DNA from 3 places in the Rahnella sp. CJA17(1/100) genome. Region 3 is predicted to be linked to each of the others. Evidence: predicted binding sites of a transcription regulator. Region 3 holds the regulator's gene; each other region holds the start of a gene.
The links. The regulator PurR, encoded in region 3, represses purine synthesis genes. The targets are predictions, from matches to a motif close to CANGCAAACGTTTGCNTG.

Region 1 (8,224 bases), on a different contig from region 3:
CCTTTGCACCACTCTCGCGGGCGACTTTTGCCGCGAGATTGATTTCGTTCCGTTCACCGCTGAAGGAAATCGCCAGCAATAAATCTTCTTTCGACAGCGCCTGCACGGTAGCAACCAGGACATGAGTATCGGATTCGGCAATGGCCGTGACCCCGATTTTCAGCAACTTATACGCCAGATCCTTCGCCACTAATCCGGATGCGCCAATACCGCTTAGCACAATTTTTCGGGCACCGGTGAGCATCGACAACGCAATTTGCAGACGCGGTTCGCTGTTAATATCCAGTGTTGCGCGAAGCGCCGACTGTTTCTCTGCCAGTAATTTCTCCCCCACAACATGCAGGCTGTCGGTGCTTAAAATCTGATTATGCACCGTCACCGGCTCACTGTTTTCCGGTGATGCCAGGGATTCACTCATTGCGAGTTTCAGCGCGGGGAAGCCTTTATAGCCAAGTTTTTGGGCAAATTTCACCACGCCAGACTGGCTGACACCCGCTATTTCAGCCAGTTTCTGCGAACTCATATGACGCGCTTTCTCCGGCTGAGCCAGTAGAAAATCAGCCAGTTTTCGGTCATTTTGCGCCAGCGTCGGATAAAGCTGGCGGATACGGATCATACAACTCATGGAGGATTTATCCCGGCGTGTCTGAATACTTGCATCACATTTTACGGATTATGTTATCTAAAATAGCAAATATTCCTCGCATTGATGAATAATATATTCAAATATTGCGTAATAAATTTGAATTAAAAATTCAGGAGAGAAGCATGAACACAGATCTTAATTTAGGGGCACTGGTTTCAGAAAGCCGAAATCCGGATACGATGAATTTAGATGAGATGTCTACGCTGGAACTGGTGGCCTGTTTTAATCAGGAAGACCGCAAAGTGCCGGAAGCCATCAATAAGGTTCTGCCGCAGATTGCCTTGGCTATCGATAAAGCTGCTGCGTCATTTCAGGCTGGCGGGCGTCTGATTTACCTCGGTGCCGGTACCAGCGGCCGCCTCGGCGTTCTTGATGCGTCTGAATGCCCGCCGACGTTTGGCGTTCCGCACGGTATGGTTGTCGGGTTAATTGCCGGTGGGCCGGGCGCGCTGCTTAAAGCGGTGGAAGGGGCGGAAGACAGCGAAGCGCTGGGTGTTGAAGATTTAAAGAATCTGAACCTGAAGGCTCAGGACACCGTTGTCGGATTAGCTGCGAGCGGACGTACGCCTTATGTCATTGGCGCTTTGCGCTATGCCACAGAAATGGGCTGCGCCACAGTAGCGATTTCCTGTAACCCGGATTCTCCGATTGCGCGCGAAGCCAGCATCGCGATTTCTCCGGTTGTAGGGCCGGAAGCGCTGACCGGTTCAACGCGCTTGAAATCCGGCACGGCGCAGAAGCTAGTGCTGAATATGATTTCAACCGGGGCGATGGTCAAAAGTGGCAAGGTTTATCAGAACCTGATGGTCGACGTGAAAGCGACCAACGTCAAACTGGTCGATCGTGCCTGCCGGATCGTTGTCGAGGCCACGGGCGCGGCACGCCATGATGCTGAGCTGGCGCTGTCTCAGACTGATTTTGAGGTTAAACCGGCTATTCTCATGCTACTGGCTGGTATTGATGCATCACAGGCGAAAGCACGACTGATGCAACATAACGGATTCCTGCGCGCCGCACTGGCTGATTAACCTCAAGGAGTTGAGCATGGCGATGGCAATGGATAAAACGCAGCGGCTGGCTTCCCAGATTCTGCAGGGTGTCGGCGGCGAACGGAATATCAGCAAACTGGAAAACTGCATGACCCGCGTGCGCGTGGAAGTGCACGACGATAATCGGCTGGATCTGACCAGCCTGAAAACGCTTGAAGGTATCAAAGGTTACCTGAAGCAGGGTGACCAGCATCAGTTCATTGTCGGCCCTGGCGCGGCGGCAAAAGTGGTGGATGCGATGCGTCTGTTGCTTAATCCTGCCGGGACGGTGAGTTCGCCAGGTGATGAAAGCGAGATTGCCCGCAATAAAGCCAGCGCCAAAACAAAATACTCTGCGCCGATGAGTGGGGCGCTGCGCAAGCTGGCTGATGTATTTATCCCGCTGATCCCGGCATTTATCGCCTCGGGGTTGATTATGGGCATTATCAATCTGCTCAAGCGGCCGGATATCGCCGGTTCCATTGCCCTTGATTATCCTAATGTGCTTGGCTTGCTGGCGATTTTTGGTGGTGCTGTGTTTGCCATCATGAATATTTTAGTTGGCGTGAATGCGGCGCGCGTTTTCGGCGGTTCTCAGGCCATGGGCGGCGTAATGGCGGGGATTCTCTCCAGCCCTGCACTGGCGCAAATTACCCTGTTTGGTGAAGCTTTACAGCCCGGTCGCGGCGGTGTGATCGCAGTATTGCTGGTCGTTGCGCTGATGTGCTGGCTGGAGAAAAGGTTGCGTCAGTGGCTGCCGGAGTCGGTCGAACTGATCCTCAATCCACTGATTACTACACTTATCACTGCGACACTGGCGATTGTCATCCTTCAGCCGATCGGTGGCTATATCTCTGACGGCATCGCGCATGGCGTTAATATCGCTATTGATAAAGGCGGATTACTGGTGGGCGGGGTGCTGGCAGGGACATTTCTGCCGCTGGTGTTATCCGGTCTGCATCAGGGGCTGGTGCCTATTCACGTTGAGCTGATCCAGGCACATGGTTCTAATCCGCTGCTGCCGATTTTAGCCATGGCCGGTGTGGGGCAGGTGGGAGCGGCAATCGCAGTTTATATTAAAACCCGAAACCCGCGGCTGAAAAAAGTGATTAAAGGGGCGCTACCTGTGGGCATTCTCGGCATCGGTGAACCGCTGATATTCGGTGTTACGTTGCCGCTTGGCCGCCCTTTTATTGGTGCGTGTCTGGGCGGAGCCGTCGGTGGTGCGCTAATCTGTTACTGGAAAGTCGCGACAGTTATCACGTTTGGTATTTCCGGGCTGCCGCTGGCGCTGACCATTATTTCCGGCAAAGTGATGTTGTATCTGACGGGTTTAGTCATTACGGTATTGGCTGGTTTTATTTTTACCTGGTTGATGGGGTTCAACGATCCCGAGGAGTAGCGGATTGAGTACGAAGCCTGATCGGCGGGTGGTCTTTTTTGATCTTGATGGCACCCTGCACCAGCAGGATATGTTCGGTAGCTTTCTGCGGTTTTTGCTCAGGCGGATGCCGCAGAATCTGATTTTAGTCGTGCCGGTTCTGCCGCTGGTGGGAATCGGACTGTTTATTCACGGGCGCGCCGCGCGCTGGCCCATGAGCCTGTTGCTGTGGTCGATTACCTTCGGCCACGGTGAAGCGCGTCTGAAAGCACTGGAGCTGCAATTTGTCGCTGTGTTTCGCGAGAAAGTGGTGGAGTTTCCGGTGGTGCAGCGCAGGCTGCGTGAATATCTCGACAGCGAGGATACCGAAGTCTGGCTGATCACCGGGTCGCCGGAAAATCTGGTGCAGCAGGTCTATAATACGTCCCTGTTTTTGCCGCAGGTTCGTCTGGTCGGCAGCCGGATCGCCCGTGGCAAAGGCGGATGGGTGCTGCCCTTGCGTTGTCTGGGTGAAGAGAAAGTCGTGCAACTCGAAAGCCGCATTGGCTCACCGCTTAAACTTTACAGCGGATACAGCGACAGCAAACAGGACAATCCGTTGTTGTTCTTTTGTGAGCATCGTTTTCGCGTCAGTAAACAGGGCGAGTTACAGCAACTGGAATAACCGCCAGCGCAAAATTCAGATAAAATGTCTGCCGGTAAAAAATGATTGAGGTTGAAGTGGCAGACGCAGAGTTGGCAGTAATAAATGATGATGAACACTGGATGCGACATGCTATGAATCTGGCGCTGAAAGCGCAGGATGAGGGTGAAGTGCCTGTGGGGGCGGTACTGGTTTTAGACAATCAGGTGATTGGTGAAGGCTGGAACCGGTCTATCGGCCATCATGATCCGACAGCGCATGCCGAAATCATGGCATTACGTCAGGGCGGCAACGCCGTGCAAAATTATCGTCTGCTCAATGCCACATTGTACGTTACGCTGGAACCTTGTGTCATGTGCGCGGGGGCGATGATCCACAGCCGGATCCGTCGCGTGGTGTATGGTGCCGCTGATGCCAAAACCGGCGCAGCGGGCTCTTTGCTCGATGTATTGCGCCATCCGGGCATGAATCATCAGGTGGAGATTACGGCGGGTGTGCTGGCAGAAGCGTGTTCGGAACAACTGAGTGCATTTTTTCGTTTTCGCCGCAGCCAGAAAAAAGCGCTGCGACTGGCAGAGCGTGCCGCGCAGGCAGGTGATGCGGCGGATGATCAGGCCTGAGAAAAAGGCCTGCCAGTCTTACGGTGCCAGCGCTTCCTGCGCATTCACCACCGGATATCCCTGACCTAACTGAGCCTGCAAGGCCGCTTTCTGTGCCTGCTGTTTTTCCTTTTCCATCAGATATCCCACCAGACTCAGCTGATAACGACGGATATTCTCCACATAATTATACGCTTGTGTGCCGCGTGCATAACCGTAAGTCGTCCGGCTAAAGAAGCGTTTCTGATTCAGCATCGGCAGACGCTGTTTCACATCTGCCCAGCTGTCCGGATTGGCTTTCTGTTGCGCCGTCAGTTTGCGGGCATCCAGCATATGGCCGTAACCCATGTTATAGGCTGCCAGCGCAAACCAGATCCGTTCATCCTGCGGAACAGATTCCGGCATTTTATCCATCAGATGCGACAGATACTGGGCACCGCCACGGATGCTTTGTTCGGCATCCGTGCGGTCGTCGACATTCAATCCGCCAGCGGTAGCGCGGGTCAGCATCATCACACCCCGTACACCGGTCGGGGATTTTGCCTGCGGATCCCAGTGGGACTCCTGATAGGCGATAGCCGCCAGTAAACGCCAGTCAATATTCCCGGCATACTTTTCGAACAGCGGCTGTAAATCCGGCAGCGTACTGTCGATGGCATTGAGGAAAGTCCGGGTATCAACGTAATCAAAATCGCCCACGTGCCCGAGATATTTTTCTTCCAGCTTTTCCAGGGTGCCGTCTTCTGAAATCTGGCTGAAAAAGTCCAGCATGGCGGCAGAAAGGCTGTCGTCATCAGGTTGTTTGCGGTAGTACCAGGTCACAGGTTCGTCGTCAGTCGCATCAAAAGCCACCGCAAGACGCGGATAAACACGCTGCATCAGGGCGATGGTCACCGAATCGCCCAGCGTATAATCAAGTTTACCGTTCTCGACTTGCTGCAACAGATCGCGGGGTGACATCTTATCGGTCGTGGTCCACGCGAGGTCGGGATACTTTTTGCTGGCGGCTTCCAGTGTGGCGATATGCGCGCTGCCAGCAGACACCACCAGCGAGCCTTTGATGTCTGCGAAGCTTTTCGGGCGCACTGATCCCTGCCGGTAAACCAGTTGCTGGGAAACGGAATAGTATTCCGGGCCAGCACGGTAGTTTTTCAGCCGCTCATTGTTGTACACCAGACCGGAAGCCAGCATGTCAGTATTATCATGATCCAGATCGTCGAACATGCTCTCAATGGTGGTGTGCTGTGTCACGACCAGCTGCACGCCCAGATAATCTGCAAAGCGTTTAGCCAGTTCGTAATCGAAACCGAGATTGCCTTCCGGGGAGTTCATAAAAGTCAGTGGAGAATTGAGCGTGCTTACGCGCAATTCTCCACGGGATTTTATTTGATCCAGTTGGTCGCCTTCACCTCTGTGCCACGGGACTGCCGGCCATAAAGCCAGCGCCAGTAACAGGGCGGCGATCCCCATCAGAACATAATTAATTTTTAGTCGCGTCAAATAGTTATCTCGCTGCGGCGCTCTTGTTTTTTTACGCTATGCTGTGCAGTTAGTATGGCTATATCCCCAGTGCTGACGCATTTTGCTCAACAAAACGGCAGTCTGCAACTTTATTCATGATATCCGTAAAATATGTAGGGCTATAAATGAATATCAAGTTTCCCTGCGCAAACGGTTTCGTCGGGCGTCAGCTTTCTTTATAATAGCCCGCGTTTTCCCCCTGTTGCGCCCAAAGAAGCACTGTGGTCAGTGTCTTCGAAGACGAGAGATCTGTGATTATGGAAATACTGCGTGGTTCGCCCGCTTTGTCGGCTTTTCGCATTAACAAATTGTTGTCCCGTTGTCAGGAAGCCCGTCTTCCGGTCAGCGATATCTACGCCGAATATGTACATTTTGCCGACGTCAGCGCGCCGCTGAGTTCGGACGAACAAACCAAGTTACAACGCCTCCTGAAATACGGTCCTTCTCTCGCTGAACACGCTCCTTCTGGTCGTTTACTGCTGGTTACCCCGCGCCCTGGCACCATTTCTCCGTGGTCTTCCAAAGCTACCGATATTGCACACAATTGCGGCTTGTCGCAGGTTGTGCGTCTGGAACGCGGTCTGGCATTTTATGTACAGGCGCCGCAACTGACCGAACCACAGTGGAATGAACTGGGCGCATTACTGCATGACCGCATGATGGAAACTGTCTTTGGTCATCTGGAAGACGCCAGCGCGTTGTTTGCGCAGCATCAGCCGGCTCCGGTGCAGCATGTGGATATCCTGGGCGTTGGCCGTGGCGCTCTGGAAGCCGCCAACACCAAATTAGGTCTGGCGCTGGCTCAGGACGAAATTGATTATCTGATGGATGCCTTTACGTCGTTGGGGCGCAACCCGACGGACATCGAACTGTATATGTTCGCACAGGCAAACTCAGAACACTGCCGTCACAAAATCTTCAACGCAGACTGGATTATCGACGGCGAAACGCAGCCGAAATCCCTGTTTAAGATGATCAAGAATACGTTCGAACACACTCCCGATCACGTGCTGTCCGCGTATAAAGATAACGCCGCCGTGATGGAAGGTTCGCAGGTCGGTCGCTTCTACGCCGATGCGAAAGACGGTCTGTACGATTTCCATCAGGAGCAGGCGCATATCCTGATGAAGGTCGAAACCCATAACCACCCGACGGCGATCTCTCCGTGGCCGGGTGCGGCCACGGGTTCCGGCGGTGAAATCCGTGACGAAGGTGCAACCGGTCGCGGCGCGAAACCGAAAGCCGGTCTGGTCGGTTTCTCCGTGTCAAACCTGCGTATTCCTGGTTTTGAACAGCCGTGGGAAGAAGATTTTGGTAAGCCGGATCGTATCGTTACCGCGCTGGATATCATGACCGATGGCCCGCTGGGCGGCGCAGCATTTAACAACGAATTCGGTCGTCCGGCGTTGCTGGGCTACTTCCGTACTTACGAAGAAAACGTCAATAGTCACAACGGCCCTGAACTGCGCGGTTACCACAAACCGATCATGCTGGCAGGCGGTATCGGCAACATCCGTGCCGATCACGTGCAAAAAGGTGAAATCACGGTTGGCGCGAAACTGATTGTACTTGGCGGCCCGGCGATGAATATCGGTCTGGGTGGCGGCGCGGCGTCTTCTATGGCTTCCGGTCAGTCTGATGCCGATCTGGATTTTGCTTCCGTACAGCGCGACAACCCGGAAATGGAACGCCGTTGTCAGGAAGTGATCGACCGCTGCTGGCAACTGGGCGAAGCCAACCCGATTTTATTTATCCATGATGTGGGTGCCGGCGGTTTATCTAACGCCATGCCGGAACTGGTCAGCGATGGCAACCGTGGCGGTCGTTTCCAGCTTCGTGACATCCTGAACGACGAACCGGGCATGAGCCCGCTGGAAGTCTGGTGTAACGAATCACAGGAACGTTATGTGCTGGCGGTTTCTCCGGCGCAGCTTGAACAGTTCGATGCGATTTGCCAGCGTGAACGAGCACCTTACGCGGTCATCGGTGAAGCCACCGAAGAAATGCATCTTTCTCTGAAAGACAGCCATTTCGACAACCAGCCAATTGATATGCCGCTGGATGTCCTGCTGGGTAAAACGCCAAAAATGACCCGCGACGTCACCACATTGAAAGCGAAAGGTGACGACCTGAATGCGGAAAACATCCAGATTGCGGAAGCGGTAAATCGCGTTCTGCATTTGCCAGCCGTTGCTGAGAAAACCTTCCTGATCACCATCGGCGACCGCACCGTCACCGGCATGGTCGCGCGTGACCAGATGGTCGGCCCGTGGCAGATCCCGGTAGCCGACTGCGCAGTCACCACCGCCAGCCTCGACAGCTACCACGGCGAAGCGATGTCACTGGGCGAACGCGCTCCGGTTGCCTTGCTGGACTTCGCTGCCTCTGGTCGCATGGCCGTTGGCG
Region 2 (8,224 bases), on a different contig from region 3:
GATCTTTGCCGGACAGCGTGTAAGCATCAGTATGACAAACACCGGTGGCGACAATACGCACCAGCACTTCGCCTTTTTGCGGCGGCATCAAATCCACTTCTTCGATGGACAGAGGTTGATTCGGGCCCCAGGCGACGGCCGCACGTGTTTTGATCATTTGCATTTTTTAGCTCCAGTCAGGTGTTTTTACTTATTCGGATTTTAAGTTAATAAGTCGGATGCAACGCCGGATCGTGTTCTGCGGCGAGCGGATGTTTCAGTAACGGGATCACCCCGTCATTCTGTTCGATGATCAGTTCTTTCAGCGCCCGGACATTCGGGCTGAACGCATCCCGGCGCCAGATAAGCCAGGTGGCGGTATCGGCGAATTCATCCGGCATTTCGTGAATTTCTACCCGCTCGTGGCCGGGCAACTGGTCCAGCACAGAACGCGGGATCATGGCGATACCCGCACCGCTGGCGACACAGGCCATCATGGAATGATAGGACTGAATCTCCAGGGTGTTAGCGACCGGCACATTCATGTGTTTGATCCAGCCCTGTAAACGCTGGCGGTAGGAACAACTGGGGCGGAATGCAAAAACGGTATGGCCGCTGCGACCCGCAGGCACTTCCAGCGGCGACTCGCCCGGCGGAGTAATCACCACCATGCGCTCGCGAAAAGAAATACAGCCATTGATATCGTCAAAATCGATCGGACCATCAACCAGGGCTGCGGCGAGACGTCCGGCACGCACGCTGTCGATGATTTCTCCGGAAGTCGCCGTCACCAGCGACAGCGCCACTTGCGGAAACTTCTGATGATAAGCGGCGAGCAAAGAAGGCAGGCGTGTTGCCGCCGTGCTTTCCATCGACCCCAGCGCGAAATTCCCGGCCGGTTCACCGGCATGCATGATGCTCATCGCTTCGTCGCTCAGCGCCAGAATGCGCTCGGCATAGTTGAGGAAGTTATGGCCCATGGCGGACAGGCGGATGCGTTGCTTCTCGCGGATAAACAGATCGGTGCCCAGTTCGAGTTCGAGCTGACGCAGTCGGGTGGTCAGGTTCGACGGGACACGATGCAGTTGCTCTGCCGCACGCGCCAGCGAACCGGTTTCCGCTACGCAGCAAAACATCCGTAACTGAGTGAGATCCATGATGGGTTCCTGTGTTCTCTAATCGTAAACAAGTTGGTTTGTATTATTCAGTTTCTGTGATTGTATCCATAAGGCATCATAGCGACAACTTCCAATTAACTTTCTTTTAAGAAATCTGCTGTTTTCGGCGACAGGTTTGAGTATGTTTACTCACTGTTTCTAATATGTTGCATTGCGGTTTCTTTTGACGGAGCAGTTATGGCTTTTCGTATTGCGCTGAGTGGTTTTCTGGCTTTTGTCGTCGCGATGGGTATCGGGCGTTTTGCCTTTACGCCGCAGGTTCCTTTAATGATAGCTGAACATCAGTTCAGCCTGACCGGCGCGGGGCTGGTCGCCGCGTTCAACTATCTCGGTTATCTGTGTGGCGCGTTTGATGGCATGCGTGCCAGCAAACATCTTGAACGCCGTTTGTGGCTGGGCGTGTGGGGCGGCGTGATCCTGACATTGCTGTCGGCGGTAATTTCCGGCGAAGTGCTGCACAGTATTGTGCGCTTCCTGATCGGCTGGACCAGCGGCTGGGCGATGGTCATGGTATCAGCGTGGTGTAACGAACGGCTGGCGCATTATGGCCGTCCGGCAATGAGTGCCGCGGTGTTTGCCGGGCCGGGCGCGGGGATTTTCCTCAGCGGCATGCTAGCGGTGGGTATTCACAGTTTGCAGCTCACCTCAGCGCAGGCCTGGTGTGTTTACGGCGTGCTGGCGCTGATTTTCGTGGCAATTATCACGCCGAATCTGCCGCGCAAAGGCGACCTGCACCGTTCGCACATGGCGACTGAGCCGCTGGTGATGACGCCTGCGCTGAAACGTCTGGTGTGGAGTTACAGTCTGGCGGGCTTTGGTTATATCCTGCCCGCGACGTTTTTATCTCAGATGGCGAGTGCACGTTTTCCTGACAGTCTGTTCGCGCAGTTTGTCTGGCCGGTGTTTGGCGGCGCTGCGGTTATCGGCATCATCATCGGTATTCTTACCCGCCATTGTCTGACTACGCATACCCGCCTGGCGCTGACACTATGGATTCAGGGGCTGGGGATTTTGTGCGCGGAAGTGGTGCCGGGCGTCAGTGGTCTGGTACTTGGCGCGTTACTGACCGGTGGTGGTTTCCTCAGCGTGGTGCAATTGGCCTTACAATACAGCCGCGAGCTTGCACCCAATCACAGCCGTTATATGGCCGGATTGCTGACGACCGGTTACGCCGTCGGCCAGTTATTCGGACCGGTTCTGTCGGCGATTTCTACCGCGCTGACCCATCGGCTTGAGCCTGCGCTGTATGTCGCGCTGGCCGGTTTCATTATTGCGGGTGCGCTGGTCTTCCGGCATAAACGATAAGTTGCAGCTATTTCATCCATCATGAAGCACATTCACTGGATTCTGAACCGGCTCTCTACTACAGTAAGCCACCTCATTTTAGCGTGATCTGCGTCAAAGTGATTACATCTGCCGGAGAAGAAAGAATGCCAATCCTGAGTAAAGAAGCCATTTTGGTTCACGAGGCCCTGTTAGCCCGTGGTCTGGAAACCCCTCTGCGTGAAGCTTTGCCGATCGACAATGAAACGCGCAAGCAGCGGATCCAGGAACATATGACCGGCATCATGCAGCTTCTCAATCTGGATCTTTCCGATGACAGTCTGGCGGAAACGCCGCACCGCATCGCCAAGATGTATGTCGATGAAATCTTCTCCGGACTTGATTACGCCAACTTCCCGAAAATCACCGTCATCGAAAATAAGATGAAAGTGGATGAAATGGTCACCGTGCGCGATATCACCCTGACCAGCACCTGCGAACACCATTTCGTGACCATCGACGGCAAAGCGACTGTGGCGTATATCCCGAAAGACACCGTAATCGGCCTGTCGAAAATCAACCGCATTGTGCAGTTCTTCTCACAGCGCCCGCAGGTTCAGGAGCGTCTGACCCAGCAGATACTGGTTGCCCTGCAAACCCTGCTCGGCACCACCAATGTCGCGGTTTCCATTGATGCGGTGCATTACTGCGTGAAAGCGCGCGGTGTGCGTGACGCGACCAGCGCAACGACGACGACTTCGCTCGGTGGTCTTTTCAAATCCAGCCAGAATACGCGTCAAGAATTTTTAAGAACCGTCCGCCATCCGTCGTAACTAAAGCCGCAGCGGTGTTCGCTGCGTTCGGAGACCCGAATCACTGACATCAGTCAGCTCATCGGGCTCTTCTCGCTGGCTGCCATGCTGCAACTTCATTTACTTGGAGGGTAGCCACCCTGATTTTCTTCCCTTATTCTTAAATATCTCAATAATCTTCAAAAGGAATGTCAGGGTGCGCTCACGTATTGCCACGCTCGACTTTGCCCGTGGTCTCGCCATTTTTGGCATTCTTCTGCTCAATATCAGCGCCTTCGGTTTACCGAAAGCCGCTTACCTGAATCCGGCATTTGCCGGAACGCCTTCAGCTTCTGATACCTGGACCTGGGCGGTACTCGACGCACTGGCGCAAGGCAAATTCCTGATGATGTTCGCCATGCTGTTTGGCGGCGGTCTGTTTTTATTGCTGCCGCGCGGCAAACACTGGATCCAGGCCCGGCTGTCGATTTTATTACTGTGCGGTTTTCTTCATGCCACCCTGATGTGGGACGGTGATATTTTGCTGTCATACGGGCTGATTGGTCTGGTGTGCTGGAGGATGGTGCGGGAAGGGCGCAGCAGTCAGTCGCTGATTTCAACGGGCATCATTTTGTATCTGATCGGTGTGGCGGTGCTGGCGATGCTGGGGTTTATTACCTCGCCAAAGCCCGGTAGTTTCTGGCTTCCGGGACCGGCGGAAATTCAGTATGAACAATACTGGCGGCTGAAAGGGGGTTGGGAAGCTATCCGCAACCGGCTCGATTTACTGTCATCCAGTTTGCTGGCGATTGGCGCGCAATACGGCTGGGAGCTGGCGGGCGCCATGCTTATTGGCTCCGGCCTGATGCGCAGCGGATGGCTGAAAGGTGCGTTCCGCGTCTCGCATTACCGCAAGGTCGCCGCCGTACTGTTACCGCTTTCATTGCTGATTCAGATCCCGGCGATTTATCTGCAATACCGTACCGGCTGGGACTACCGCTGGAGCGGTTTTCTGTTGCAGGTGCCGCGTGAAATTGGCTCGCTGATGCAGGCGGTGAGCTATCTGGCGCTGTGTTACGGCTTCTGGCCGCTGATTTCCCGCTGGCGCGTCACGCACTGGATTTCGCAGACTGGCCGTATGGCACTGACCAATTACCTGTTACAGACGCTCATTTGCATCACCTTCTTCAATGTTTTCGGCTTCTATCAGCACTTCGACCGCCTGCAGCTGGTCGCACTGGTGCCGCTGGTCTGGGCGTGCAATGTGCTGGTGACATTGCTGTGGCTGCGTCATTTCCGCCAGGGGCCGGTGGAGTGGCTCTGGCGTCAACTGACGGCGAAAGCAGCGGGTGAAGAACTAAAAGCTGCCTGAACCTGACGTTGATATATCATCCTAAATGATGGATTTGGGATGAAGGTTGCATATTTGTATGTAAACGTTTTCTTTCCTGTGACGAGATTCACGCAGGCGTTTTCGCAAAATGTTTAGGATAGCGGTCGTGCCTCTCCGATGACCACTACACTAAAAAAGGAAACGCCATGCGCACTTCACCTCGCTTCTCTTTGTCTGGTTTCTTTACCTCCTGGGTCAAAAATTTCCGTATTCCTCCGTACCATTCCCTGACTGATCACGGAGCGACGCATGGTCACAATTCGTGATGTCGCCCGGCTGGCGGGGGTTTCTGTCGCCACCGTGTCACGTGTTCTGAACAATCCGTCTATTGCCAGCAAAGAAGCGCGCGAGCAGGTGTTACAGGCTGTCGCCACGCTGGGATACCGGCCCAATGCCAATGCGCAGGCACTGGCGACGCAAAGCAGCGATACCATCGGCGTGGTGGTGATGGATGTTTCAGACCCGTTCTTTGGCGCGCTGGTGAAAGCCGTTGATACCGTCGCGCAGCAGCATCAGAAATACGTCCTGATAGGCAACAGCTATCATATTGCTGAAAAAGAAAGGTATGCCATTGAAGTTCTGATTCGTCAGCGCTGTAACGCACTCATTGTGCATTCCAAGGCGCTGGGGGATGACGAGCTTTCGCGATTTATGGATCAGGTGTCGGGCATGGTGCTGATTAACCGTGTCATTCCGGGCTACGAGCACCGCTGTGTCTGGCTTAACAACGTCAGTGGCGCGGAAATGGCGACGCGTTTGTTGCTGTCTCAGGGGCACCAGCGCATTGGTTACATCGGTTCAAGTCATGGCATCGAAGACGATTTACAGCGTTATCAGGGTTACTCACAGGCAATGATGCAGGCACATCAGAGCGGAGATGCGCCCCCTGCCGCATGGCGGGCGCAAAGTTCGCCGGATCTGCAGGGCGGGGAAGCGGCGATGGTGGAACTGCTCGGGCGTAATCTGCACCTCAGCGCGGTGTTCGCCTACAACGATTCGATGGCTGCGGGGGCGATGGCCGTGTTGAAAGAAAACGGAATTAACATTCCCGATGACTTTTCGCTGATCGGTTTTGATGACATTCCGATTGCCCGCTATACCAGCCCGAAAATGACCACCGTGCGTTATCCGATCGTTTCCATGGCGACGCTTGCCACTGAACTGGCTTTAAAAGGTGCGGCAGAACAGTTAGCTACGAGCGTTTCGCATTGCTTCATGCCTACGCTGGTCAGACGCCACTCGGTAGCTCCCTGGCAAAATGTGGCACCCGTCACTTATTGATCAAATAACGCGATGTAACCGTTTTCAATCTGTGAGAACTTTCACAGTTTATTAACATCGGGCGCATTATGATTCATTCGTTTTCAATATGATTCAATTTGGGTCCGGTTTGCCGGACTTGTTTCACAGCGAGTCAGGACGTTATAAGTCAAGGATGGCAGGCACCCACAATCGTGACGTGGAGCTGTACTGCTCCCGCAGGGATTTCCGGTGCCAAATTCTGTAACACCCTACATAACCGGAGATACAAATGAATAAGAAGGTCTTCACCCTGGCGACTCTGGCTGCAAGCATGATGTTTGGTTTTGCCGCACATGCTGCTGATACTAAAATCGGTGTCACCATCTACAAATATGACGACAACTTCATGTCCGAAGTTCGTAAAGCCATTGAGAAAGATGCGAAAGCCACTCCAGATGTGCAACTGCTGATGAATGACTCGCAAAACAGCCAGTCTACCCAGAACGACCAGGTTGACGTTATGCTGGCGAAGGGTGTTAAAGCGTTGGCCATTAACCTGGTTGACCCGGCTGCTGCCCCGGTCATCATTGAAAAAGCCCGCGGTGCTGGCATTCCTGTCGTTTTCTATAACAAAGAACCTTCCCGTAAAGATTTAGACAGCTACGACAAAGCCTATTATGTCGGGACTGATTCTAAAGAATCCGGCGTGATCCAGGGTGAGCTGATTGCTAAACACTGGAAAGCTAACCCGGCCTGGGATCTGAACAAAGACGGCGTGATCCAATACGTGCTGATCAAAGGCGAGCCGGGCCATCCGGATGCTGAAGCGCGTACTAAGTACGTCATCAGCACCCTGAATGGCAAAGAAGGCCTGAAAACTCAACAACTGCAGCTTGATACCGCCATGTGGGATACCGCACAGGCGAAAGACAAGATGGATGCGTGGTTGTCCGGTCCTAACGCTAACAAAATCGAAGTGGTTATCGCCAACAACGATGCGATGGCAATGGGTGCTGTAGAAGCGCTGAAATCCCATAACAAAACCAGCATTCCGGTATTTGGTGTGGATGCCCTGTCAGAAGCGCTGGCACTGGTGAAATCTGGCGCAATGGCCGGTACCGTGTTGAACGATGCAAACAATCAGGCGAAAGCCACGTTTGATCTGGCGAGAAATCTGGCTGACGGTAAACCAGCGGCCGAAGGGACTAACTGGAAAATCGAAAACAAAGTCGTGCGTATTCCTTACGTCGCTGTGGATAAAGACAACCTGTCTTCCTTCGTGAAATAAGAATGCAGCGGCAGCAGTAAAGACAGACAGCAATAAAAAACAAAGCTAAGCAGTGGCAAAAATAATTGCGGTTAAGCCGTAAATAAAGACTAAGTATGATTAGACGTTAATGCTTATCTGACAGGACGTCATGTCGCTCTGCGTGTGGTGCGTATACCGGCCATACGCAGGGCTGACATCAGGTATTAATACACCCGTTTATTTTTATCTTTAGCCAGGTATAACTATGGCCGATAATACGTTATCTGACACAACATCAAAACCGGACGAATTCCTTCTGGAAATGAGTGGTATCAATAAATCATTTCCTGGCGTCAGGGCGTTAGATAATGTGAATTTGAAAGTGCGTCCTCATTCTATTCACGCCCTGATGGGTGAAAATGGCGCCGGTAAATCCACATTATTAAAATGCCTTTTCGGGATATACAGCAAAGATTCCGGTACCATTCTTTTTCAGGGACAGGAAGTTAATTTTAAAAGTTCGAAAGAAGCGCTGGAACAGGGCGTGTCGATGGTCCATCAGGAATTAAACCTGGTGTTGCAACGTACGGTCATGGACAACATGTGGCTGGGACGTTATCCGACCAAAGGACTATTTGTCGATCAGGACAAAATGTACAAAGACACCAAGGCGATTTTCGACGAACTGGACATTGATATCGACCCGCGCGACAAGGTCGGTAAGTTGTCCGTTTCGCAGATGCAGATGATCGAAATCGCTAAGGCGTTTTCCTACAATGCAAAAATCGTCATTATGGACGAACCAACGTCCTCGCTGACGGAAAAGGAAGTGAACCATCTGTTCACCATCATCCGTAAGCTGAAAGATCGTGGCTGCGGCATTGTGTATATCTCGCATAAGATGGAAGAAATCTTCCAGTTGTGCGATGAGATAACCATTCTGCGCGACGGTCAGTGGATTATTACTCAGCCGCTGGAAGGCCTGGACATGGATAAAATCATTTCCATGATGGTCGGCCGCTCACTGAGCCAGCGTTTCCCTGACCGCCAGAACGTACCGGGTGAAGTTATCCTCGAAGTCCGTAATCTGACCTCGCTGCGCCAGCCTTCCATTCGTGATATTTCCTTT
Region 3 (8,224 bases):
GAAGTGGCAAAAATCCTGACGTCAGAAAATAACCGTCAGATCTGGTTCCGTATGCCGCATGAAGATTTGATGAAATATGTATTACATAAAGGTTATATCGGTATCGACGGTATTAGTCTCACCATCGGTGAAGTGACCCGCACCCGTTTCTGTGTCCATTTAATTCCGGAAACCTTGCAACGTACGACGCTGGGCATGAAACGTCTGGGCGACAAAATTAATATCGAAATCGATCCGCAAACTCAGGCGATTGTCGATACGGTCGAACGCGTATTAGCCAGTCGTGAAGCTGCGATCGCTACGGCACAGGCGATGATTGATAAAGCCGAATAAGTTATCTCAGACCCTTTATTGACATAAAAAAACCGGACATTCAGTGTCCGGTTTTTTATTAGCTAACGCATACAACCATCAGCGTGGTACGCGCATTCCGCCATCAACGCCTTGTGGGCTAAAGACGACTTGCCACAACTGAATGTCCCGGGCGCGGAAAGCACCGGCGCAGGCATTCAGGTAGTAGGTGAACATGCGGTGGAAACGTTCACCGTATTTTTCCGCCAGTTCCGGCCAGTGTTTCTGGAAGCGTTCATTCCACGCCATCAGCGTGCGGTCATAATCAGCGCCGATATTATGCCAGTCTTCCATTACAAATAATGACTCACTGGTTTGTGCAATTTGTTGAACAGACGGCAGGCAACCGTTGGGGAAGATGTATTTATCAATCCACGGATCGACATTAAGGTCTGTTTTATTAGAACCGATGGTGTGCAGCAGGAAAATGCCGTCAGGTTTGATATTGCGTTTGGCGACATTAAAATAGGTCTGATAATTCTTCGGACCCACATGTTCAAACATCCCGACAGAAACAATGCGGTCAAACTGATCATTAAGGTCACGGTAATCCTGCAGCAGGATTGTGACATCCAGCCCTTCACAGCGTTTTTGAGCCAGTTTTTGTTGTTCAGCAGAAATCGTGACACCCACAACGCTCACGCCATAATTTCTTGCCGCAAACTCTGATAATCCACCCCAGCCGCAACCGATATCCAGCAAGCGCTGTCCCGGTTTTAATTGCAGCTTGTCACAGATCATTTTGAGTTTTGCTTCCTGTGCTTCTTCAAGCGTAGTGGCCTCTTTCCAGTAGCCGCAGGAATATTGCATGTACGGGTCGAGCATCAGAGTAAATAAATCGTTGCCCAGATCATAATGCTCTTTGCCAACAATCCACGCCCGTTTGCGGGATTGCAGATTGGTCAGGCGTGCTGCGGCGACACGTAAAGTATCTTTAAAATGGTGGGGGAGTTTACTTTCCAAACCGGCACGAATAACGCGCTGGAAAAAGATATCCAGACGGTCGCATTCCCACCAACCGTCCATATAACTTTCACCGAGGCCCAGAGAACCTTCCTGTAAAACACGCTTAAAGAAGTCAGTGTTTTTTACTTTAAGGTCGAAAGGACGATTACCGTTTACCTGAATATCTGCCATCGCCAGCATTTCACTGGCGATCCGGTACCACTGATTGTCCTGAATGCTTTGATCTTCTATACACGATGAACTCATAGCTTCTCCATCACTTTCTCTTCTGACTTATTAACCTGCCGGGAAAAGCAAAGGCTATTTTTGCAGGTCTTTATGAGAACAGACGACTAGCGCCTCGCCCGATATTCGACACCAACAGAGGAAATTAAGAAGAACGCCTGCGCGCCGTAAGACGTGCAGGAAAATCATCCTTGAAAAAGTACAAAAAAATAAGTGTGACACTGTCCGCGCGTCTGGCTTAAGTATGTGATAAAAGTTTTGTAAAAGTGCTATTTTATTTGGTTTTGTTGAGTATAGGCTCGCTGGCAGGCATTCTCAATAGTTAATCGTGATGAATGAAAATGCCCGTTAAGTGACTGTTACATCAGGGTATTATCACTATTAATTAGCATGCCTTGTCTGAGCTTCCTGCTCTGATTCCTGTCCATTGTCTTGCGGGCTTTCATGCTGCAAAGAGAGCCAGCGGCCCAAAACTATCAACAATAGTGTAGACAGCATGATCGTGACTGTCGCCATGAGCGGATGCACAATAAATGCGGAAACCAGCAAGCTGGCAAGGAAGCACAGCCCGAGCTGCAGCGTATTTTGCAATGCTGCCGCCTTGCCTGTATTAGCAGGAAACGGCATTAATGCATTTGCGACAACAATTGGGTAGGTTGCACCATTCACCAAAGCCATCAGACAGAAAGGGATCAGCAGGCTAATCAGCCCGGCATCCGTGAACATGGCAACACAGAACAAAGTCACCATACTGACGCCGTAACCCGCCAGTAACCATGGCAGAATTTTATTACCGTCCAGCTTGCTGATCACAACACGGCAACCAAAACCACCAAGCAGGAAAGCAATAGTCTGCGGGACATAGCTCAGCCCGATGGCACCGGGTGAATAACCCATGTCGCTCAGGATAAACGGTGAACCCGTTAACCACGCAAAGAATCCGGCTGAACAGGCGGCATAAATCATGACATTCCCGCTGTAAACAGGCGATTTCAGTAACGTCGCAAACCCTGTTTTATCAGCCTTCGCTTGTTTTGCAGGTTTATTCTCACGCAGAGTCAGCGTCGTCAGCACCAGGACGACGGCGACTGCGGTCAGCAGAGCAAAAATGGCTTCCCAGTCAAAATGATTGAGTACCCACGCACCAAGTAATGGTGCCAGTGCCGGAGAAAGAGCCACTAACGGCATAATGCTGGCGAAGGTTTTTTTCGCCACATCGGCAGAGAAACGGTCAACAACGATTGCCTGCCAGGTGACTGCGGCGGCACAAACGCCCATCGCCTGTAAGAAGCGCAGGGCCAGAAGGGCGCGTACATTCTCAACCCAGATAACGCCCAGACAACCGACCGCAAACAGTGTCAGACCAAGAAGCAATACCGGTTTACGGCCGATCCTGTCTGACAACGGCCCCCATAACAACTGACCGAGAGCAAATCCGCCGAGAAAAATGCTCAGACTTGCGCTGATCATTCCGGGGCTGGTCATCAGACTGGTTTGCATGGCGCTGAACGCAGGCAGATACATATCAGTGGCTAAAAAGCCCAGCATGCTCAGTCCCGCGAGATAGAGCATAAATCCAAAGGAGGGTTTCATTATCGTCTCGTTAATTTATTTATTGCAGATGATGTGATGCAGATTACATACCGGAGGCGGAGTTTAACGCTTTGATAACAGGCTTGTGAAACGCTAATATTTGCACTCTGCTATCAAAAATATTGAAGGCTGAATTATGTGGTCAGAATACGCCCTTGAAGTGGTAGATGCCGTGGCAAGAACGGGTAGTTTTAGTGCGGCAGCGCAAGATTTGCACCGCGTGCCTTCTGCTATAAGCTATACCGTCCGTCAGCTTGAGCAGTGGCTGGCCGTGCCGTTGTTTGAACGTCGCCATCGTGACGTGGTACTGACGCCTGCGGGAAAGGTTTTTGTCGATGAAGCGCGGATTCTGACAAAAAAAATGATAGCCACGCGCCGGCAGTGTCAGCAGGTGGCGAACGGCTGGCGCGGCGAATTACGTGTGGCGGTTGACCGGATTGTAAAACCCGCACGGACACGGCGTCTGGTGCTCGATTTCTACCGCCATTTTGCGGACACCGAACTCATTATTCACTCAGAAGTGTTTAATGGTGTCTGGGATGCGCTGGTTGACGGGCGGGCAGACGTGGCGATCGGTGCTACACGCGCGATACCGGTTGGCGGGGGCTTCAGTTTTCGTGACATGGGATTTATGGACTGGCATTGCGTCGTCAGCCCGCAACATCCGCTGGCGCAGTTATCCGGCGCGCTGAATGATGATGAGTTGCGGCCTTATCCTGCACTCTGTCTGGAAGACACCTCCCGGACATTGCCTAAGCGGGATACATGGACGCTGGATAACCAGCGGCGGCTGGTCGTGCCAGACTGGACCTGCGCGCTGGAATGCCTGACCGAGGGCTTATGCGTGGGTATGATGCCGGTTCATCGCGTCACGCCGTGGATAGAACAGAAAAAGTTGCAGGTGCTGACGCTGGAAAATACGTTTCCCGACAGCCCGTGTTGCCTGACGTGGGATCAAAGCAATCCGTCACCCTCGCTGGCCTGGTTGCTGGAATATATGGGCGATACAGAAACCATGAATCAGGAATGGCTGCGTGATTAGAAAAAAAACGCCTGCATCTGCAGGCGTTCGATATCTGTTAACGGCGGTAATCGCGGTACGGACCATCGGCTACGGAACGGCGTTCGACCAGTTTCGGATGCACCTCAATGGTCTGAGACTCTTCACGCTTACTGACAATTCTGTCCAGCAACATGGTAAAGGCCATTTCACCCAGACGTTCTTTCGGCTGATGCACGGTTGTCAGCGCGGGGGAGAAGTAACGGGCGTTACGCACATTGTCGTAACCGATCACGGAAATATCCTGAGGAACGCGCAGGCCCAGTTCGTCTGCGGCACAGATTGCGCCCATTGCCATCACATCGCCACCACAGAATACGGCAGTCGGGCGGTGCTTCTGCATCAGAATTTTATGCATCGCCTGATAGCCCGATTCCGGCTCGAAATCGCCCTGAACTACCCATTCGTCACGCAGCGGAATATTGGCTTCAGTCAGTGCTTTCACAAAACCCTGGAAGCGGCCACCGCCGGTATTACGTGCCAGTTGGCCCGGGATCACCCCAATATCACGATGACCGCGTTCAATCAGATAACGCCCGGCCATGTAACCCCCTTCGAAAGCATTATCAATAATGCTGTCGGTGAAGTTCTTACGCGCTTCGCCCCAGTCCATGACCACCATTGGGATCGAACGGTGCTCCTCGAGCATATTGAGCAACTCATCAGGATATTCCGCGCACATCACCAGCAAGCCATCGACGCGTTTTTGCGCCAGCATTTGCAGGTAGGCTTGTTGTTTCTCCAGATTATTATGCGAGTTACACAAAATCAGCGTATAGCCTTTGGAGAAGCAGCTGTTTTCTACGGCTTCAATCACTTCGGCAAAATAGGGCGCTTCGCTGGAGGTGGCAAGCAGACCGATCGTTTTGGTGTTATTGACCTTCAGACTGCGGGCTACAGCACTCGGCGAGTAATGTAACTCTTTGATTGCAAGGAGAACCGCTTCTTTGGTTTCTTCGGCGACGAAACGTGTTTTATTGATGACGTGCGACACGGTTGTAGTGGAAACGCCAGCGCGCTTTGCGACATCTTTAATCGTTGCCATGTAAACAATGACTCCTGAACTCACGTGTTTCAGCACGTTAGCATTATGTTAATCGTTTGCTTGCGTGGATCTCACTGCTGGCTTCTAAAAGGGCAGTGAAATCGTTGGGTGGATTCTTCAGAATGAGGCGTGAAATGCTCTCGGGTGAAATCAACCAGCACACAGGCGTGTTAACCGACAATTTTCTCTTATAATGCAGGAAAGTGGAAGTAAAATTCTCAGGGATACATTGTCATTCAGCACAAGATTTTAAATGTTAATTATGCGAAAATGCGTTGGCACACAATTAGTGTGGCTTAAAAAATGCCACAATTTGATCCGAAAGGGGGTTTGATGGACAGCAACCTGAAATTATCGTTGATCACCACGGTATGCGCTTTGCTTATGATTATCGCTTTCAGCTTCACTGCGGTGATGAACTGATTCAGTAAGTGAACCGCTATAAAAAAGGGCGATTCCTGTTACAGGAATCGCCCTTTTCAATTTTACGCAGTGGCCGTTACCGCCGATACTCTTCCCTGCAGAAACTCTTCGTTAAATGCTATTCAATGGCTGATTAGCGAAACTTCAGACTTAACGAATTGTTTATTATCGGATCGTTTTCGGCGTCATTACCCGGCGTGCACCCACATAATGATCTTGCCAGTAATCGTCGCCGAGAGAGGTGATTTTAATGTCTTCGCCCGTTCTTGGAGACTGAATAAACTTGCCGTTCCCCACGTAAACACCAACATGGTCTGCTGCGCCGCGGTTATTGATTCTGAAGAACACCAGATCACCGCTTTCAAGTTCGCCGCGTTTGACCGGAGCCGCATCGCGCAGGTGATACATTTCATTCGCTGTGCGTGGCATCTTAATACGGATCAAATCTTTGTAGGCGTAATAAACTAAGCCGCTGCAATCAAAACCGGTATTCGGCGAGGTTCCGCCCCAGCGATACGGTTTTCCTACCTGATGCATCAGTTTGGTCATCGCCGTTTGCTGGGCATGCTGATAGCGTTTTTTATGCGTTGCACTTAGCGTAATCGGTTTGCTGTCTTCTTCAGGCTTTTTACCTTTACGGTGCCGGCCATACGCTTCTTTTTTACTGACCCTTTCTGTGCTGTTTTTCGCGAGTGAACGGGTTTTGGCGTGTTTCTCTGTTTTGCTTTCGGCCCGTGTGGTCTTCAGTGTCTTTTCTTTTTTACTTTCGGCCCGGGTCGTTTTGACACTTTTCTCCGTCGTGGTCTTTCGTTTAGCCAGTTCGGTGCTTTTAACTTTCTTCTTCGAATTCTTGTCCTGAATTTTTTGTTCTGTCACTGGCGCGATTTTAGTTTTTTTACTGGTTTTCGCGGCCACCGTTTTTCGCTTTCGCCGTTCTTCAGGTGCAGCCTGATTAACATGGCTTTTACGCTGATCGGCAGAAACACGTGTCTGCGGCGATGCATGTGCCATATTCAGAAATAGCTGGGTAAAGAGCAGCACAAAAAGCGTGAACAGTAAGCGCATAGCTTCGTTACCATGAGTGGTAGGTTAAACATCAGGGATGTCAGAGTATTGCCTAAAAGAACCTGACAAAAAAGCACGAATTGACTCGATTCTAGATCATATTGTGAGAAAAAGTTAATGGCTTTTTTTATGTCGAAATAACCGCCATTTTTAGTCAAAAAAATAACCACTTTTCATGGTGTTAATATTTGAGTTAAAGAATGGAATTTTGCAAATCTGGCGTTATCGATGAACGCCAAAAATGTTATTCTCAATGAATGTTTAAAGATGTGAGCCTGAGCGCACACATTAAAGATTGTTAAATAAAATGCCAGTATTGAGAAAGACCCCACAAAAAATGGCGTTTTTATCTGATGGCTGCCATCGTTACAATAGAAGGTATTGTGATTGCGCACCGTCTCTTTATGCTGCGCGTGAAGAGTAATGATCGTGACAGCCTGTACCGGCTTGAGGAAGCAAGAAATGACCACTCCAACAATTGAAAAAATTCAGAAGCAAGTTTCTGAAAACCCGATTCTGCTGTACATGAAAGGTTCGCCGAAACTGCCAAGCTGCGGTTTCTCCGCTCAGGCTGTTCAGGCGCTTTCAGCCTGTGGCGAGCGTTTCGCTTACGTGGATATCCTGCAGAACCCGGACATCCGTGCTGAGATGCCAAAATTTGCTAACTGGCCAACGTTCCCGCAACTGTGGGTTGACGGTGAACTGGTTGGCGGCTGCGACATCGTGGTTGAGATGTTCCAGCGCGGCGAACTGCAGCAGTTGATCAAAGAAACCGCTGAGAAATACAAATCTTCTGAAGAGAGTAATACGACAGAAGACTAACGTTTTTTCGGCCGGAAAGTAAAAAGAGCGACATGATGTCGCTCTTTTTTTGTCTTCAGTTCGGCGCAAAAGCCGTTATTGCTGATTTTCTTCCGATGCTGTTTCGTCTTCGACTTCTTCGTCTGAAAGCGCCAGAGGCCAGCCGCCTAAGCGTTTCCAGCGGTTGACCAGCTCGCAGAACAACTCGGCTGTGCGCTCGGTGTCATACAACGCAGAATGTGCCTGGCTGCTGTCAAAGACGATGCCCGCGCTGATACAGGCTTTTGCCAGCACCGTTTGCCCAAGCACCAGCCCGCTTAATGCGGCGGTATCAAATGTGGCAAAAGGGTGGAACGGATTACGTTTCAGTCCGGCACGTTCAGCCGCTGCCATCAGGAAGCTGTGATCAAAATTGGCGTTGTGCGCCACGATGATCGCGCGGTTACAGTTTTGCTCTTTCATCCCTTTACGGATGACTTTGAAAATCTCGTGCAGGGCTTCATATTCACTGACTGCACCGCGTAACGGATTGGTCGGATCGATACCGTTAAACGCCAGGGCTTCCGGCACCAGTATTGCGCCTTCAAAGGGCTCGACGTGGAAATGCACGGTCTCATCGCTTTGCAGCCAGCCGTCCTCATCCATCTTCAGGGTGATGGCTGCAATTTCCAGCAGCGCATCGGTTTTGGCATTAA

Region 1: the regulator PurR is predicted to act here: its motif matches at 5,962-5,979, upstream of purL (phosphoribosylformylglycinamidine synthase).
Region 2: the regulator PurR is predicted to act here: its motif matches at 4,673-4,690, upstream of galS (HTH-type transcriptional regulator GalS).

Annotation. Positions count from the first base shown of each region.
Region 1 is NZ_CAWOJA010000010.1:15,500-23,723, forward strand. Features, by position in the region: gene AACU55_RS05885 (MurR/RpiR family transcriptional regulator) at 1-625, opposite strand, end outside; gene murQ (N-acetylmuramic acid 6-phosphate etherase) at 769-1,674, shown strand; gene AACU55_RS05895 (PTS transporter subunit EIIC) at 1,703-3,076, shown strand; gene yfhb (phosphatidylglycerophosphatase C) at 3,081-3,719, shown strand; gene tadA (tRNA adenosine(34) deaminase TadA) at 3,761-4,318, shown strand; gene mltF (membrane-bound lytic murein transglycosylase MltF) at 4,337-5,797, opposite strand; gene purL (phosphoribosylformylglycinamidine synthase) at 6,073-8,224, shown strand, end outside.
Region 2 is NZ_CAWOJA010000064.1:242,536-250,759, reverse strand. Features, by position in the region: gene AACU55_RS21725 (S-(hydroxymethyl)glutathione dehydrogenase/class III alcohol dehydrogenase) at 1-163, opposite strand, end outside; gene ptrR (putrescine utilization regulator PtrR) at 207-1,136, opposite strand; gene AACU55_RS21715 (YbfB/YjiJ family MFS transporter) at 1,335-2,462, shown strand; gene folE (GTP cyclohydrolase I FolE) at 2,588-3,253, shown strand; gene yeiB (DUF418 domain-containing protein YeiB) at 3,429-4,583, shown strand; gene galS (HTH-type transcriptional regulator GalS) at 4,854-5,885, shown strand; gene mglB (galactose/glucose ABC transporter substrate-binding protein MglB) at 6,136-7,134, shown strand; gene mglA (galactose/methyl galactoside ABC transporter ATP-binding protein MglA) at 7,361-8,224, shown strand, end outside.
Region 3 is NZ_CAWOJA010000044.1:412,293-420,516, forward strand. Features, by position in the region: gene AACU55_RS18820 (riboflavin synthase) at 1-333, shown strand, start outside; gene cfa (cyclopropane fatty acyl phospholipid synthase) at 412-1,563, opposite strand; gene punC (purine nucleoside transporter PunC) at 1,924-3,135, opposite strand; gene punR (DNA-binding transcriptional activator PunR) at 3,272-4,177, shown strand; gene purR (HTH-type transcriptional repressor PurR) at 4,215-5,240, opposite strand; gene cydH (cytochrome bd-I oxidase subunit CydH) at 5,574-5,663, shown strand; gene AACU55_RS18845 (C40 family peptidase) at 5,829-6,728, opposite strand; gene AACU55_RS18850 (hypothetical protein) at 7,082-7,210, shown strand; gene AACU55_RS18855 (Grx4 family monothiol glutaredoxin) at 7,191-7,550, shown strand; gene rnt (ribonuclease T) at 7,626-8,224, opposite strand, start outside.